DNA from 3 places in the Ruegeria sp. I3 genome. Region 2 is predicted to be linked to each of the others. Evidence: riboswitches for the same ligand, from Rfam matches in the RefSeq annotation. Region 2 holds a riboswitch; each other region holds the start of a gene.
What was found. A riboswitch is a leader RNA that binds a small molecule or an ion and turns the genes downstream of it on or off. The one in region 2 is predicted to bind cobalamin.

Region 1 (4,366 bases), on a different contig from region 2:
TGTGGCGCGGAAAGAGCATGTCCAGGCGCACCGATTCCCTTGCCGGGGCCACCATTGGGCGGCGGAGGCGTATCTTGCAGACGCTTGATCAGCTCCTCCGGGCTAGGCAAGTCGGCCACATGGGTCAGGCGGATCACGGCCATTTCCGCAGCCATCATTGCGTTGGGTGCGGCGGAAACTTCCTCAAGCGCTTTCAGCAGCATTTGCCACATGCGTGTAAGGACTCGCATGGGCAGAGCCTCGGCCATTTGTTGACCTCGGGCGCGTTCGTCGGGGGAAACGGTGGGATCTTCGGCGGCATCCGGGGTGATCTTGACCACCGAAACCCAATGCGTGATTTCAGCCAGATCGCGTAAGACGGCGAGTGGATCAGCCCCTTCGGCATATTGCCCGCTCAGCTCGGTCAACGCGCCTGCAGCATCGCCGCGCAGGATCATATCCATCAGATCCAGCACCCGGCCCCGATCGGCCAGCCCCAGCATCGCGCGCACCTGATCCGCGCTGGTTTCACCGGCCCCGTGCGAGATCGCCTGATCCAGCAGTGAGGTCGCATCGCGCGCTGATCCTTCGGCGGCCCGGGTGATCAACGATAACGCATCCTCGGCAATCTGTGCCCCTTCGGCACCTGCAATTTTGCGAAGCAGTCCGATCATATCCTCCGGCTCGATCCGGCGCAGATCAAAGCGCTGGCAACGGGACAAGACGGTCACCGGGACCTTGCGAATCTCGGTGGTGGCAAAGATGAACTTCACGTGTTCGGGGGGTTCTTCCAGCGTCTTGAGCAGCGCGTTGAAAGCGCTGGTCGACAGCATGTGAACCTCGTCGATGATATAGATCTTGTAGCGCGCGGACGCAGCGCGATAGCGGACGCTGTCGATGATCTCGCGGATGTCATTGACACCGGTGCGGCTGGCGGCGTCCATCTCCATCACATCGACATGGCGGCCCTCCATGATGGCTACGCAGTGTTCACATTGACCGCAGGGTTCGGTGGTAGGGCCGCCGCTGCCATCGGGACCGATGCAGTTCATACCCTTGGCTATGATCCGAGCGGTCGTCGTCTTGCCGGTACCGCGGATGCCGGTCATGATGAAGGCCTGCGCGATCCGGTCCGCCTCGAAGGCGTTTTTCAGAGTGCGCACCATGGCGTCCTGACCGACTAGATCGGCAAAGGTTTCGGGGCGGTATTTGCGGGCAAGAACCTGGTAGGCGGGGCTGGGCGTCTCGGTCATGTCTGCTCTGTCGGATTCGCGTTACGCCGCAGCGTAGAGGCCCCCGCCGCCCGCGTCCACAGCCGGCCGGGACGATTTTCATTTTGGAATGCGTGGGTATGCGGCTAAAATCCACTCTATTCTATTTACTGGACCAGTATGTTGTTGGGTGAAGTTTGTTTGGGGGGAGATTATGTCGCAACTGGTGGTTTATGCGTTGCAGGTTGGCGGAGGCACCTTGGCCTTGTCATCGATGCCCGGGCGCGGAGGCACTTATACCGAAGACCTCGATCTTATAGCAGACTGGAAGCCGGGACTTGTGATCTCGATGACGACTGAGGTCGAGATGATTCAGGATGGTGCGCGGAATTTTGGCGCTGATATTCAGGGGCGTGCCAGCAGATGGGTGCATTTGCCGATCGAAGATTTTGGCACGCCACCCAAAGAGATTTTGGACCGCTGGCCCCGCGTTGGCGCGACCGCACGTCAGGCGTTGTCAGGTGGTGGCCGTGTGCTAGTGCATTGCCGTGGTGGCTGTGGCCGATCCGGGATGGTGGTTCTGCGTCTGATGGTTGAATGCGGTGAACGGCCTGAGGCGGCATTGAAGCGATTGCGTACGGTGCGTCCTTGCGCAGTCGAGACAAATGCCCAGATGCTTTGGGCCGTTGAACCGGCCCGTGTTCAAGCCGTTTGACGGCTTAGACACCAACATGTGGCGAGATTTCGCCACCGTTGTGCTGCACCAGAAGCGAAGCCTCAAGCATGGCGCAAGGAGGATTCCTTAGCAGGTCTGCGGGTAGGCTGCGGTACTCGGTTCCGAACATCATGTCTGCGTAGTCATCCAGCCGGCCGGTATCGATTTCAGGATCGGTTCCGCAGAATACACGTATCTGGTCGCATTGGGCGCGAAAGCGGGCGGTGCATCCTTCCGGGCAGTGCGACAGATCTATGGTGCCTTCAATCTCAAACTCAGATTTCGTGACCGGTTTTGTGGCGGACATGGCCTGCGTCAGAGCCCGCGCCATTTGCGCCAGTGCGGGGCAGGTTGCCCCAGTACGTTGGCACACGGTCGCCGCGAATTCGTGCGTTTTAGTCTTCCAGATCATCAATGCGCCCTCCGCGCGCAGGGCGAGGGCGTGGTACAGGTTGGTCCGTGCGGAGCACGATCAAACCCGTCCCGGACACCCCGCCCGAGTTTCGGTTCTACATCCGATGGCAGGTCTCCTGACTTGCGGGTCATCGCTTTGCCGACCTTCCCAGCCTTCGAGGCCAGTGGTATCTCGGCATTGCTCTCCGCTTACAGTTGCGGGGGCAGTCTCGGACTAGGTTCTTTCCGGATTTATCCGGGCAGAACCGCACCGTGTTCCCTTTTCATCCCGGCCCGATTGGGCGCGAGAACCATCGCGACATGGCTAGCGGCTGCGCCGTGCCCGAGTCAAGAAGATTGCGTCAGGCAAGTGACGTATGGTCCAGTCACGTCAACCTTGACTTGAGGCGCTTCGGGTGAACTGATCAGTTCAGTCGGTATTGGAGGGCACCATGTTGGACACGCAGCAGGCGGTTGTGACCGAGGATTTTCAAATCCCGTCCGGCCCGGCAATGTTGTCGGCGCGGCTTTACCGTCCGGTTGCCGACCCCGAAAAGGTGGTCGTCATAAACGGTGCGACTGGGGTGCCGAGGGATTACTATCAGTACTTCGCCCGATGGCTCGCCGAAGAACAGGGCATGGCCTGCCTGACTTACGATTACCGGGATTTTGGTCACTCTTTGGTGGGTTCGCAAAAGCGGTCAAATGTCACCATGGCCGATTGGGCGTTGATCGACATTCCATCCGCCCGGGCCGAGATGCGCCGACGGTTTCCGCAGGCCAAGCTATGGAGCATCGGTCATTCCTTGGGCGGAATGTTTGGCCCGATCCAACCCGATATCGATCAGATTGACAGGATGATCTGTGTCTGTTCGGGTCTGGTAACGCTGGCGGATCACCCTTGGCCTTATCGCGCTTTGGCGGCGTTGTTCTGGTTTGGTCACGCGCCGCTGGTGGTCAAGGCGCTTGGCTACCTGCCCGGACGGTTGGTCGGGTTTGGATCGGACCTGCCTGCCCAAGTCTATTGGCAATGGCGCAAATGGTGCACCGCCCCCAAAAGCTATGTGCCAGAGATCGACACGACACTGCCCGCCGCCCGCTGGGAAGACTTGGGCAAACGTGTCGATCTGTTTACCTTCGCAGATGATGAAATGGTGCCGCCGGATGCTGTCTGGCGTCTTGCCGATCTCTATGGACCCAAAGCCGGGCGCCATCTGCTTGCACCAAGCGAATTCGGAGTATCCAAGATCGGCCATATCGGTGCATTCGCAAGACGGAATGCGGCAGTCTGGCCTAGGCTGATCGCCTGATAGCGCTGGGCACCGGTAGGCCGTTGCCCAGCTTCGTTATAGCCCTTTACGGGATTTTTTCTCGTGCATCACGCTGCGCACCATCTTGCCGAACGCCTTGTCGCGGGCGCGGGCCTGCGCCACCGAAGCGGAATTGTGTTGGTCTTCACGCCGCAGCTTGCGCCAGCGGTCCAGCCGCGCGGGATCAAGCGTACCAGCGTCGATTGCCGCCTGCACCGCACATCCGGGCTCGGTCTCGTGCTGACAATCCGAGAAGCGGCAATTCAGGCTGAGGTCTGAGATGTCCGAGAACACCTCATCCAACCCCTCTTGTGCATCTAGCAGACGTAACGCGCGCATGCCGGGCGTATCGATCAGCCAGCCGCCATTGCGCATGCGATGCAAGGCGCGTGCCGTTGTTGTGTGCCTGCCGCGCGCATCGTCTTCGCGAATACCTGCGGTGGCCTGATCCTGCCCCGTCATCCCGTTGGCGAGCGTCGTTTTCCCAACGCCGGATGATCCAAGCAAGGTGCTGGTTTGTCCTTTCGGACACCACGACAGAACTTGTTCGAGATCGCCGTGATCCAGCGCGTTGACCGCAAGTACCGTCAGAAACGGGGCGAGCGATTGGGCTTGATCTACATAAAGGCTCGGATTATCGCACATGTCCGATTTGGTCAGAACGACCACCGGATAGCAGCCTGCCTGATGCGCCAGCGCAAGATACCGCTCCAATCGTGGCAGATTAAAATCGGCGTTGCAGGAACTGACGATGAATA
Region 2 (4,366 bases):
CGCGACCGTCTGCGGGCAGTACGGCCAGTGCAATCCCTTTGGCCTGCGCCAGCGCCAGAACCTGCTGCAAGCCGTACGCCCAATAGGGCACTCCACCGATCAGACGGATCAGGATGCCCTTTGCGCCCTCCAGTGTCTGCTCGACATATGTGTCGACTGAGAGGGGATGCTTCAGCGCCGTCAGATTGGCCAGCCGCATCGTTGGCATGCGTCCTTCAGGCCCACCTCCACGATGCCATCCCGCCGCGAAAGCGCCAAGGTCACTGTCGGAAAAGGACAGCACCACCAGGTCCGCCGGGCTCTGACCCAGATCGGTCGGGGTCTCGGTTTCTTCGAGCCCATGGCTTTCGCGGAAGACGACGTGCATAAGTCTTACTCGGCAGCCTCGGTTACACCCACGAGGATATCGCGGATCTCGGCCTCTTTGATATCGTCATGCTCGGCAATGACCACAAGGCGCGAGCGACGGTCTTCGCCGGGCTCCCACGGGCGGTCATATTGGTGACGCACGCGCGCACCGACGGCCTGAACCAGTAGGCGCATGGGCTTGCCTTGAACGGCGGCATAGCCTTTGACGCGCAGGATATTCAACTCGTTGGCCAATCGTTCAATCTTGGCGACCAGATCAATCGGATCGGTTTGCTCGGGCAGTTCAACGATGATGCTTTCGAAATCGTCATGCTCGTGATCGTGATGGCCGTCGTGATGGCTGGGACGCGCGTCCATGTCATCCTCGGCCGCGGCTTCTAGACCCAGCACGACGCGGACGTCCACGGCACCCTCGGCCACTTCGACCACGGGCATGGGGCGGGGCGCTTCGGCGGCGATGATCTCTTTCGCTTTCGCAACGCCTTCCGGGCCAGCCAGATCGGGCTTGGTCAGCAGAATGATGTCGGCGCAGGAAATCTGATCCTCGAACACCTCGGACAAGGGAGTTTCATGATCAATCGAGTCATCTGCCATGCGTTGCGCATCCACCGCCTCGACATTCGGAGCGAACCGACCAGCGGCCACGGCCTCGGCATCGGCCAGAGCAATCACGCCATCGACGGTGATTTTCGAGCGGATATCGGGCCAGTCGAACGCCTTTAGCAGCGGTTTTGGCAGGGCAAGACCGGAGGTTTCGATCAGGATGTGATCGGGGCGCGGCTCTAATGCCATCAGGGCTTCAATGGTCGGGATGAAATCATCGGCCACGGTGCAGCAGATGCAACCATTGGCCAGTTCCATGATGTTTTCCGCCGGGCAATCAGGAATGGCGCAGGATTTCAGGATATCGCCATCGACGCCGACATCGCCGAATTCGTTGACGACCACCGCCAGACGCTTGCCCTGCGGGTTCTGCATCAGGTGTCGCACCAAAGTGGTTTTGCCCGAGCCCAAAAAGCCGGTGATCACAGTGACGGGGAGTTTCTCGAGATTGCTCATTTCAGGGCTCCAATCGGGGGAATGCGGGCCGCACAGTTTTTGCGGAAGTGTTCAGGACGTTCACGCCATTTGACCAAACCGTCCTCGGTGGCGAGGTATTTGGCTGCGCCTTCGACGATGGTTTCGACATGGTCGATCTCGTTCAGATGCTCATACACGAAAGTCCAGCGATCCGGTCCTCCGCGTAGCACGATCGAGCAGCCTTCATCGCAATTCGACAGGCATTCCACAGCTTTCAAGGTAATGCCTTCGGGCAGGCCCGCCTTTTCAAGCGCCTTGTGCAGCAACGTGCCAGGGCGCTGGGCGTCATCCTCGACAGGCAGCCCGCGACGGCAGGTAGTGCAAACCAGCAGTTCGACCGGTGCGGTCTCGGTCATGTCTCTCATCCCCCCAAATCCTCTTCGTGGGGGACGGGGTTTCATGCGGGCCGATCACAGCCCCACACCGGAACACCCCGTCCGGTTTCATCTTCGGGCGTTGGCAGGTCTCCCGGCTTGCGGATGTCAGAGGAGGCCTCTGTCGGATGTCCCGCCTTCCCGGCCATACTGCCAGTGGCTTTGGGCACCCTCTCCGGTCACGGTCGCGGGGGCGGCTGCGTTTGACGGCAAAAACCGCTGACGCATTCCCTTTTCATCTGCTCTCGCAGACACCAACGAAAGGGACATGCGGCAGGGCAGGGTTGCTTGTCAAGCGAGTCGCGCCGATCCGTGAAAAAGCGGATAAAAAGCGACCTGTCGGGGTCGCTGGGCGGCATGATACTTCTGCAACGACGTGCTGGCATGGCAGCAAGATGCGAACAGGAGGATACCGCGCATGAAAGTAGGGTTTATCGGGCTGGGGAATGTAGGGGGCAAGCTATCTGGATCGCTGCTACGAAACGGTATCGATCTGACGGTTCATGACCTGAACCCGGATCTGGTGACCGAATTCGTCGCCAAGGGTGCCAAAGCCGCCAAAAGCCCGGCGCAACTGATGCGCGATTGCGATGCTGTTATAACCTGTTTGCCTTCTCCTGCGGCCTCGGATGCGGTGATGCAGGAAATGTTGCCAGAGGTCGGCCCTGGCAAAATCTGGATGGAAATGTCGACCACTGACGAAGCCGAAGTCAAACGCCTTGGCGCAATGGTCATCGAACGAGGCGGCGCAGCGGTGGATTGCCCGGTTTCCGGCGGATGTCACCGGGCAGCGACGGGTAATATCTCGATCTTCGCAGGCTGTGATCGTGAGACTTTTGAACGTATCCTGCCATTCCTGACCACCATGGGGCGGCGCATTTTGCACACGGGCGATCTGGGCTCGGCCTCTGTTCTGAAGGTGTTGACCAATTATCTGGCTACCGCCAACCTGATCACCTGCGCCGAGGCATTGGTGACAGCCAAGGCCGCCGGTATGGACCTTGGAACCACCTATGAAGCGATCAAGATATCGTCAGGCACATCCTTCGTGCACGAGACCGAAAGTCAGGTCATCCTGAACGGCTCGCGCGATATTTCCTTCACCATGGATCTGGTGAAAAAAGATATCGGTCTGTTTCAGGAGGTCGCCGACCGTGCCGGAGTTCCTCTGGAGATAAACCCATTGATGATCAAGATTTTCGAAGATGGCATCGCGCGATATGGTGAGCGTGAACTGTCCCCGAACATCATCAGGCGGCTAGAGGACGCGACCGGACTGGAGATCCAAGCGCCAGGGTTCCCAACCGAGATGCTGGACGACGAGCCAGAAGAACCGGGTTATGAGGTGATCCCGCAGAATCGGTAGATCGATTAATCGGCAAGCATTGCGGCTGTCTGGCGACCTGGTTGGACAAAATTCTGGTGCTATTCTAAATAGGTCGACAGGAGTCCGACACCGGCACAGGCAAGAGAACAACTTATGACGAATGAGACCTTTCTCATCGTAACAACGATGAAAAACGAAGGGCCTTTCATGATCGATTGGGTGGCCTACAACCACGCAATCGGTTTTGATGACATTCTGATTTATACCAATGATTGCGCTGATGGTACCGATGCCATGGGCGAACGGTTGCAAGTGCTTGGCTGGGCTCACCACCAACGAAACAGACTGGGTCCGCGCGCCGCGCCGCAGGTTCGTGCATTTTCGCTTGCGCGGAACCACCCAAGCTATCTGTCTTCGGATTGGATTCTCAGTTTGGATGTGGACGAGTATATCAATATCCGTTTGCCCAATAGTGATATAAGAAGCCTCGTTGAGGCCAGCGGCGTGGCGGACGCGATCTCGATCTGCTGGCGCATGTTCGGAAACGCGGGTCAGAACGATTTCGTTGATCGACCTGTACCTGAGACTTTCTTTCTGGCCGCCACGGAAGACGGCTATCCGCATCACCGGACCAAAGGGTTCAAAACGCTGTTCCGCAACAACGGAAAATTCAGCCGTTTTCGCGCCCATCGTCCCAGGATCAATCCAGAAGATGCACCGAACCCTGACGCGCCATACGAAGGCGTGTTGTGGCGGGATTCGGGCGGGAACCTCTACCCAGCAGACCAAGTGAAATGGAAAGCATGGCGTGGTTTCAGCCATGAATTCGCGCGCATTCATCATTATGCTGTGCGCAGCACTGATAGCTTTTTAGTCAAGCGCGACCGTGGGCGCACCAATCATGTGGGGCAGGATCAAGGGCTCAAATACTGGCTCATGATGAACCACAATGATGTTGAGGATCGCTCAATTCTGGAACACATGCCGGCTATGCACGACATCAAAGCTGAGATGATGGCAGATCCGCAATTGGCAGACCTTCATCATAAAGCATGTGAGTGGCACAGGTCGAAAGCCGAAGAATTGAGAGCCAGACCGGATTGGGTTGATCTGGTTGAAGCGTTGCAAAATTCCTCAACCGGAGAAGACGTCTATGGGTGAAGCTGTATCTGCTGAGGATCGCCGCAAGAAGCAAGCTGAGCAGCGCGAGCGGAAG
Region 3 (4,366 bases), on a different contig from region 2:
CCGGATTGGTTCTTTTGAAACAGCTTCGGGGCCCACATCTCGCCTTGTGTATCCAGACGAAAGGCCAACCGGTGGGTTAATTCATTGGTATCGGGATCGCGTTCGCGCAGCATGTCGGTCTGAAAATCGTTCAGCCCGTAGATTTGGCACAGATCCACCTCGTGGTTCGAATCCGTCTGATCAACCGGTCCTTTCGCCCCAAAGGTGCGCAGGAAACTGTCAGTAAACCATTGTGCGGCCGAGATAAACAAAAGTGTCGATCCTTGCGGGCACATCAAGGTAAGCGGGCTGCCATCCAATTGTGTCCGTCGGCGAAAGAGATCAGCAACTTCGCTTTCTGAAGGCAGGACGGGTGAGAGGTCTTCTGGCGTTGTATGCCGACCGATCCAGCGATGGGAAAACACGCCGGGCCATGTCGTGTAGTCTGCGCCCATCGTATAGGGCCGCGGTCGGTGGATCTTCGCGGCGTTTGCAAGCCTGATCGCGGCTAAATAACTCGTAACGGGTGGGGAGATCTTGAATCCGAGTTTGATCAGATCATCAACGTCCAGCATCAATACATCTCCGTTTGGTCATCGGTTCGGGAACCGGGCGCGGGCCAGGCTCAGATAGGTTCTGAGTCGGATCGCATTAATCGGTCCTAAAGGTTCGTGATCTGCCGTGACACGCCAGGGCGAGAAGCTCATCGCGTCGCCACTCTGCGGATCAAATTCTGCACCTTTGGGAATCGTGATATCCGCCACGGGCGTGACGGTATGATGGTACGGATCAAGAGGTGCATCTGGTTGCGGATCGCATGCCCACCGGATGCGATTGTCTAGCACATCGAATTCGTCGGCCGGGCGCGGGGGCTCAATCACACACAGCTCGAAGTGATTATCTCCATCGGCCACGTCTTGCCGCAAACACTGACCGATCCCATCTGGGTCGTCTACCGGATGTGCCGGAACTTTTGGTTTAGCGCTGCGGGCTAGGTATCGGACTGTTAGATCGGGGCCCAGCCGATACGGTGTTGTCGACCAGAAATGGACCTCAAAAGGCGAGTGCATATAGTTCGAGGCAAAATCACTCGCGACGCGAAACTGACGCTTGCCTTCACGAGTAAGGAAGGCTCGAAATCCTGCGCGCAGCCCTTTGGTGATCAACCTAAGGCTCCATTTTCGTCGCCCTTTGATCGCGTGCTGGACCGCTTGTAATGTGGCGACAAGCCTGCCCAATCGCTCATATTCATCGGGGACGTAGCTGGGAAACACATCCTGATCGACCAATACGAAATCGAACTCGTCGCTGAGTTGTGTGGTCCCCAGATGCGCAAGTGCCTCGGCGTCGATCAGCTTGGGGCCTGGCACGTCAAAAAGCTTGATCGCCATCCCGTGGGCATCCGATTTCCGGTCATCCAGATGCGCGCCGTTGGAAAAGCGAAGTGCGGCTGAATAGGCAGCGGGCTGTTCAAACAGGCCGTGACGGAACTGTTCTGGTAGATCGTTTCTGACGGTGAATGTTGCAGCCACGCACCCGTGACTGCGCCCATGCTGAGCCCTTAAGCGATGGCCTTTCCACCGTGCAACGGCCTCGAGATTGTGGTCAATGACATCATCAACAATATCCGGCGGCAATGCGTTTTGCGAAACATGCGTCAAAGAACCGTCTCCTTGGATAAACCCAGGCAATGATCAAACAGGGGTAAGGCGCTGACAAAGCTAAACCTCTAAATTTGTTCAGCTTACCTCAGATTGTCTAATTTCCAAACACACCAACTATGGACAGCCGTGGCCAGACAAATTCGGCGCGCAGCCCAAGCTATTCGGCTGGTGCTTCGGACACGTGGTTGGCGGCGCTCGATCCTCTACCAGAGTTGAGCGCCTTCGACTTTATCATTGACGTGTCCGGTGTTCTCGGGCACTCAATCGATTGATGGTTCCCGGTGGTGTTGCCGCGGGATGAAAAGGGAATACGGTGAGGTTTGCCAAAAGGTGCCAATTCCGTAACTGCCCCCGCAACTGTAAGCGGTGAGCAAGGCCAAACAGCCACTGGTCCACAGGGTCGGGAAGGTTGGCCGAGCGCGGACCCGCAAGTCAGGAGACCTGCCATCAGATGTTTAACCAACCCGGGGCGGGGCGTCCTGGAAGGAGGCTTTGATGGCGCGTCAATTGCGTGTTTACATTGTCGGCAGCTTCCGCATGCGCTTGGAAACAAGTGGAGTGGACCATGCCAGATACGCCTGATCATTTCATTCTAGTCTGCGAAAGCTGCACTGAAGGGCTGCCCCTTGATGAAATTTGCGATGCGTTGACTGGGAAATTACATCGCAGTTTTGCGATCCGCGCGTCGTCTTGCATGGCAGGCTGCGATAGTCCCAGAACGGTTGGGTTCCAGGCCGTAGGAAAGGCGCAATACCTTTTTGGTGGCATTCAGACCGCGGATGAGGTGCAGGCGCTGGCTGAGTTTGCAGCGCAGTATCGTGAAAGCCCGGATGGCTGGACAAATGCCACTGATCGCCCGCAGGCGTTGTTCAATAAAACCCTCTCGCGCATGCCGCGGATCGAACAGGGGGCATCGCAATGACGTTGCCACCCTTTCTGATTGCCGAAAACCTTGAGTATTATGCCCTTAACGGAGATGTCCTGTTGCAGGGCGTCTCGTTCGAGTTGGACGAGGGTTCCATTCTAGCCATCGCCGGCCCGAACGGGGCGGGGAAAACGACGCTTCTCAATCTGTTGTGCGGCGCTGAGCCGCTGGCACTTGGCGATGTTCGGATCAAAGGACGCAGTCTGAAACAGCTCACGGCCAAAGAGCGTGCGCGCATGATTGCAGTGGTAGGTCAGCAGGAACTGCCCGATGGACGCTTGGCGTTACGCGATTATGTTGCGCTGGGGCAAATACCCATCCGTGCGGACCGCTCTGCCGAAGGCCACGCGCAAGAGCTGGACCGGATTTTAGACCTGACCGGTCTCGCCAATCTCGCGGACAAGCGCATGGCCCAACTGTCCGGAGGCGAACGTCAGCGTGCCCATATCGCGCGTGCTTTGGCGCAGAACCCTTCGTTGCTGTTTCTGGACGAACCGACCAACCATCTGGATCCTGATGCAAAAGGGCGGATGCTGTCTTTGGTCGCCGAGCTTGGGATCACCGTGGTCATGATCGTACACGATCTTGTCATGATCCCCGAATTCGCCACACACGTGGCGCTGATGAAATCGACCCGCATGATCGAGTTTGGGTCGGTGGACAAGGTGCTGACACCCGAAAGAGTCCGCGAAACTTTTGGCGTTGATTTCCTCTGCTTTCTCCACGAAGGCCGCATGATCCCGGCGCTTGATATTCGAAGAACTACAGTCTCAACTTAGTCGAAGGAACACACTGAGATGAAATACATCTGGCCCGTGGCGTTGGCCACCGCCATGGCAAGCGGTGCTGCTGCGCAAGAAGTCACCGTAGACAACTGCGGCGATCCGCTGGTTTTTAATACCGCGCCCGAGCGCCTGGTTGTGCATGACATGAACATGACCGATATGGCCTTTGCATTGGGTCTGCAGGACAAGATCGTCGGCCTGACCGGCATCACCGGCTGGTACAAGACCAGCCCTGATTTTGATGCCCTGCGTGGCGACATCCCCGAGCTTGCGCCAAAATATCCGACCGTCGAAAATTTGGTGGCGGTTGAACCCGACCTGTTCTTTGCCGGTTGGTACTATGGCATGAAGCCGGGTGGTGATGTGACCCCAGATACATTGGAACCGTTCGGAATCAAGACCATGGTTCTAACCGAAAGCTGCGTCCATCTGGACAAGGATCGCCCCGAAGCCAGCATGGATCTTCTATTTGGCGATGTGTTGCGCTTGGGCAAGGTGATGCAAGTCGAAGACAAGGCCGAGGCTTTGGTCTTGGGCTGGAAAGAGCAGCTGGCAGCGATCGAAGCCAAGACTGCTGAACTGCCCAGGCCCCGCGTCTTTCTTCTGGATGGTCCTGCAGATGCTCCGTTTACCGCCGGTAAATTCGCGATTCCCGATGCGATGATCACAGCCGCCGGTGGTGAAAACGTCACTCATGACATGGACACGAGCTGGGGCCGCACTTCGTGGGAGGCCGTTGCCGCATCGAACCCGGAATTCCTGGTTTTGTTGGATTATCAGACCGGCAATGGCGCCGAAGACACCTTCAAGTTCCTGCAGGAACATCCCGTCATGTCCCAGACTGACGCCGTCAAGAACGAACGCTGGATCGGATTGCGCTACGAAGAGCTGACGCCGGGACCGGCAAATATCGAAGCGATCTCGAAGATGGCGCGCGCGATGCATCCGGGTCAGAGCTGATATGGGCCGATTGGGCCTGACATTGTTGCTGGGGGCGGTCGTTCTGACCGCCC

Region 1: linked by a shared signal. The riboswitch ahead of ACR0L9_RS19230 (hypothetical protein) and the one ahead of ACR0L9_RS04200 (DUF1636 domain-containing protein) in region 2 are both predicted to bind cobalamin.
Region 3: linked by a shared signal. The riboswitch ahead of ACR0L9_RS09430 (DUF1636 family protein) and the one ahead of ACR0L9_RS04200 (DUF1636 domain-containing protein) in region 2 are both predicted to bind cobalamin.

The regions. Positions count from the first base shown of each region.
Region 1 is NZ_JBQFNI010000011.1:704-5,069, forward strand. It holds gene ACR0L9_RS19220 (DNA polymerase III subunit gamma/tau) at 1-1,232, opposite strand, end outside; gene ACR0L9_RS19225 (phosphatase domain-containing protein) at 1,405-1,905, shown strand; gene ACR0L9_RS19230 (hypothetical protein) at 1,910-2,317, opposite strand; cobalamin riboswitch at 2,409-2,629, opposite strand; gene ACR0L9_RS19235 (alpha/beta hydrolase family protein) at 2,751-3,608, shown strand; gene rsgA (ribosome small subunit-dependent GTPase A) at 3,645-4,366, opposite strand, start outside.
Region 2 is NZ_JBQFNI010000001.1:819,818-824,183, forward strand. It holds gene cobN (cobaltochelatase subunit CobN) at 1-367, opposite strand, end outside; gene cobW (cobalamin biosynthesis protein CobW) at 373-1,428, opposite strand; gene ACR0L9_RS04200 (DUF1636 domain-containing protein) at 1,425-1,805, opposite strand; cobalamin riboswitch at 1,891-2,097, opposite strand; gene ACR0L9_RS04205 (NAD(P)-dependent oxidoreductase) at 2,203-3,189, shown strand; gene ACR0L9_RS04210 (glycosyltransferase family 2 protein) at 3,304-4,311, shown strand; gene ACR0L9_RS04215 (class I SAM-dependent methyltransferase) at 4,304-4,366, shown strand, end outside.
Region 3 is NZ_JBQFNI010000003.1:181,596-185,961, forward strand. It holds gene ACR0L9_RS09415 (peroxidase family protein) at 1-554, opposite strand, end outside; gene ACR0L9_RS09420 (catalase family protein) at 573-1,640, opposite strand; gene ACR0L9_RS09425 (hypothetical protein) at 1,760-1,915, shown strand; cobalamin riboswitch at 1,899-2,106, shown strand; gene ACR0L9_RS09430 (DUF1636 family protein) at 2,209-2,565, shown strand; gene ACR0L9_RS09435 (ABC transporter ATP-binding protein) at 2,562-3,347, shown strand; gene ACR0L9_RS09440 (ABC transporter substrate-binding protein) at 3,366-4,313, shown strand; gene ACR0L9_RS09445 (FecCD family ABC transporter permease) at 4,315-4,366, shown strand, end outside.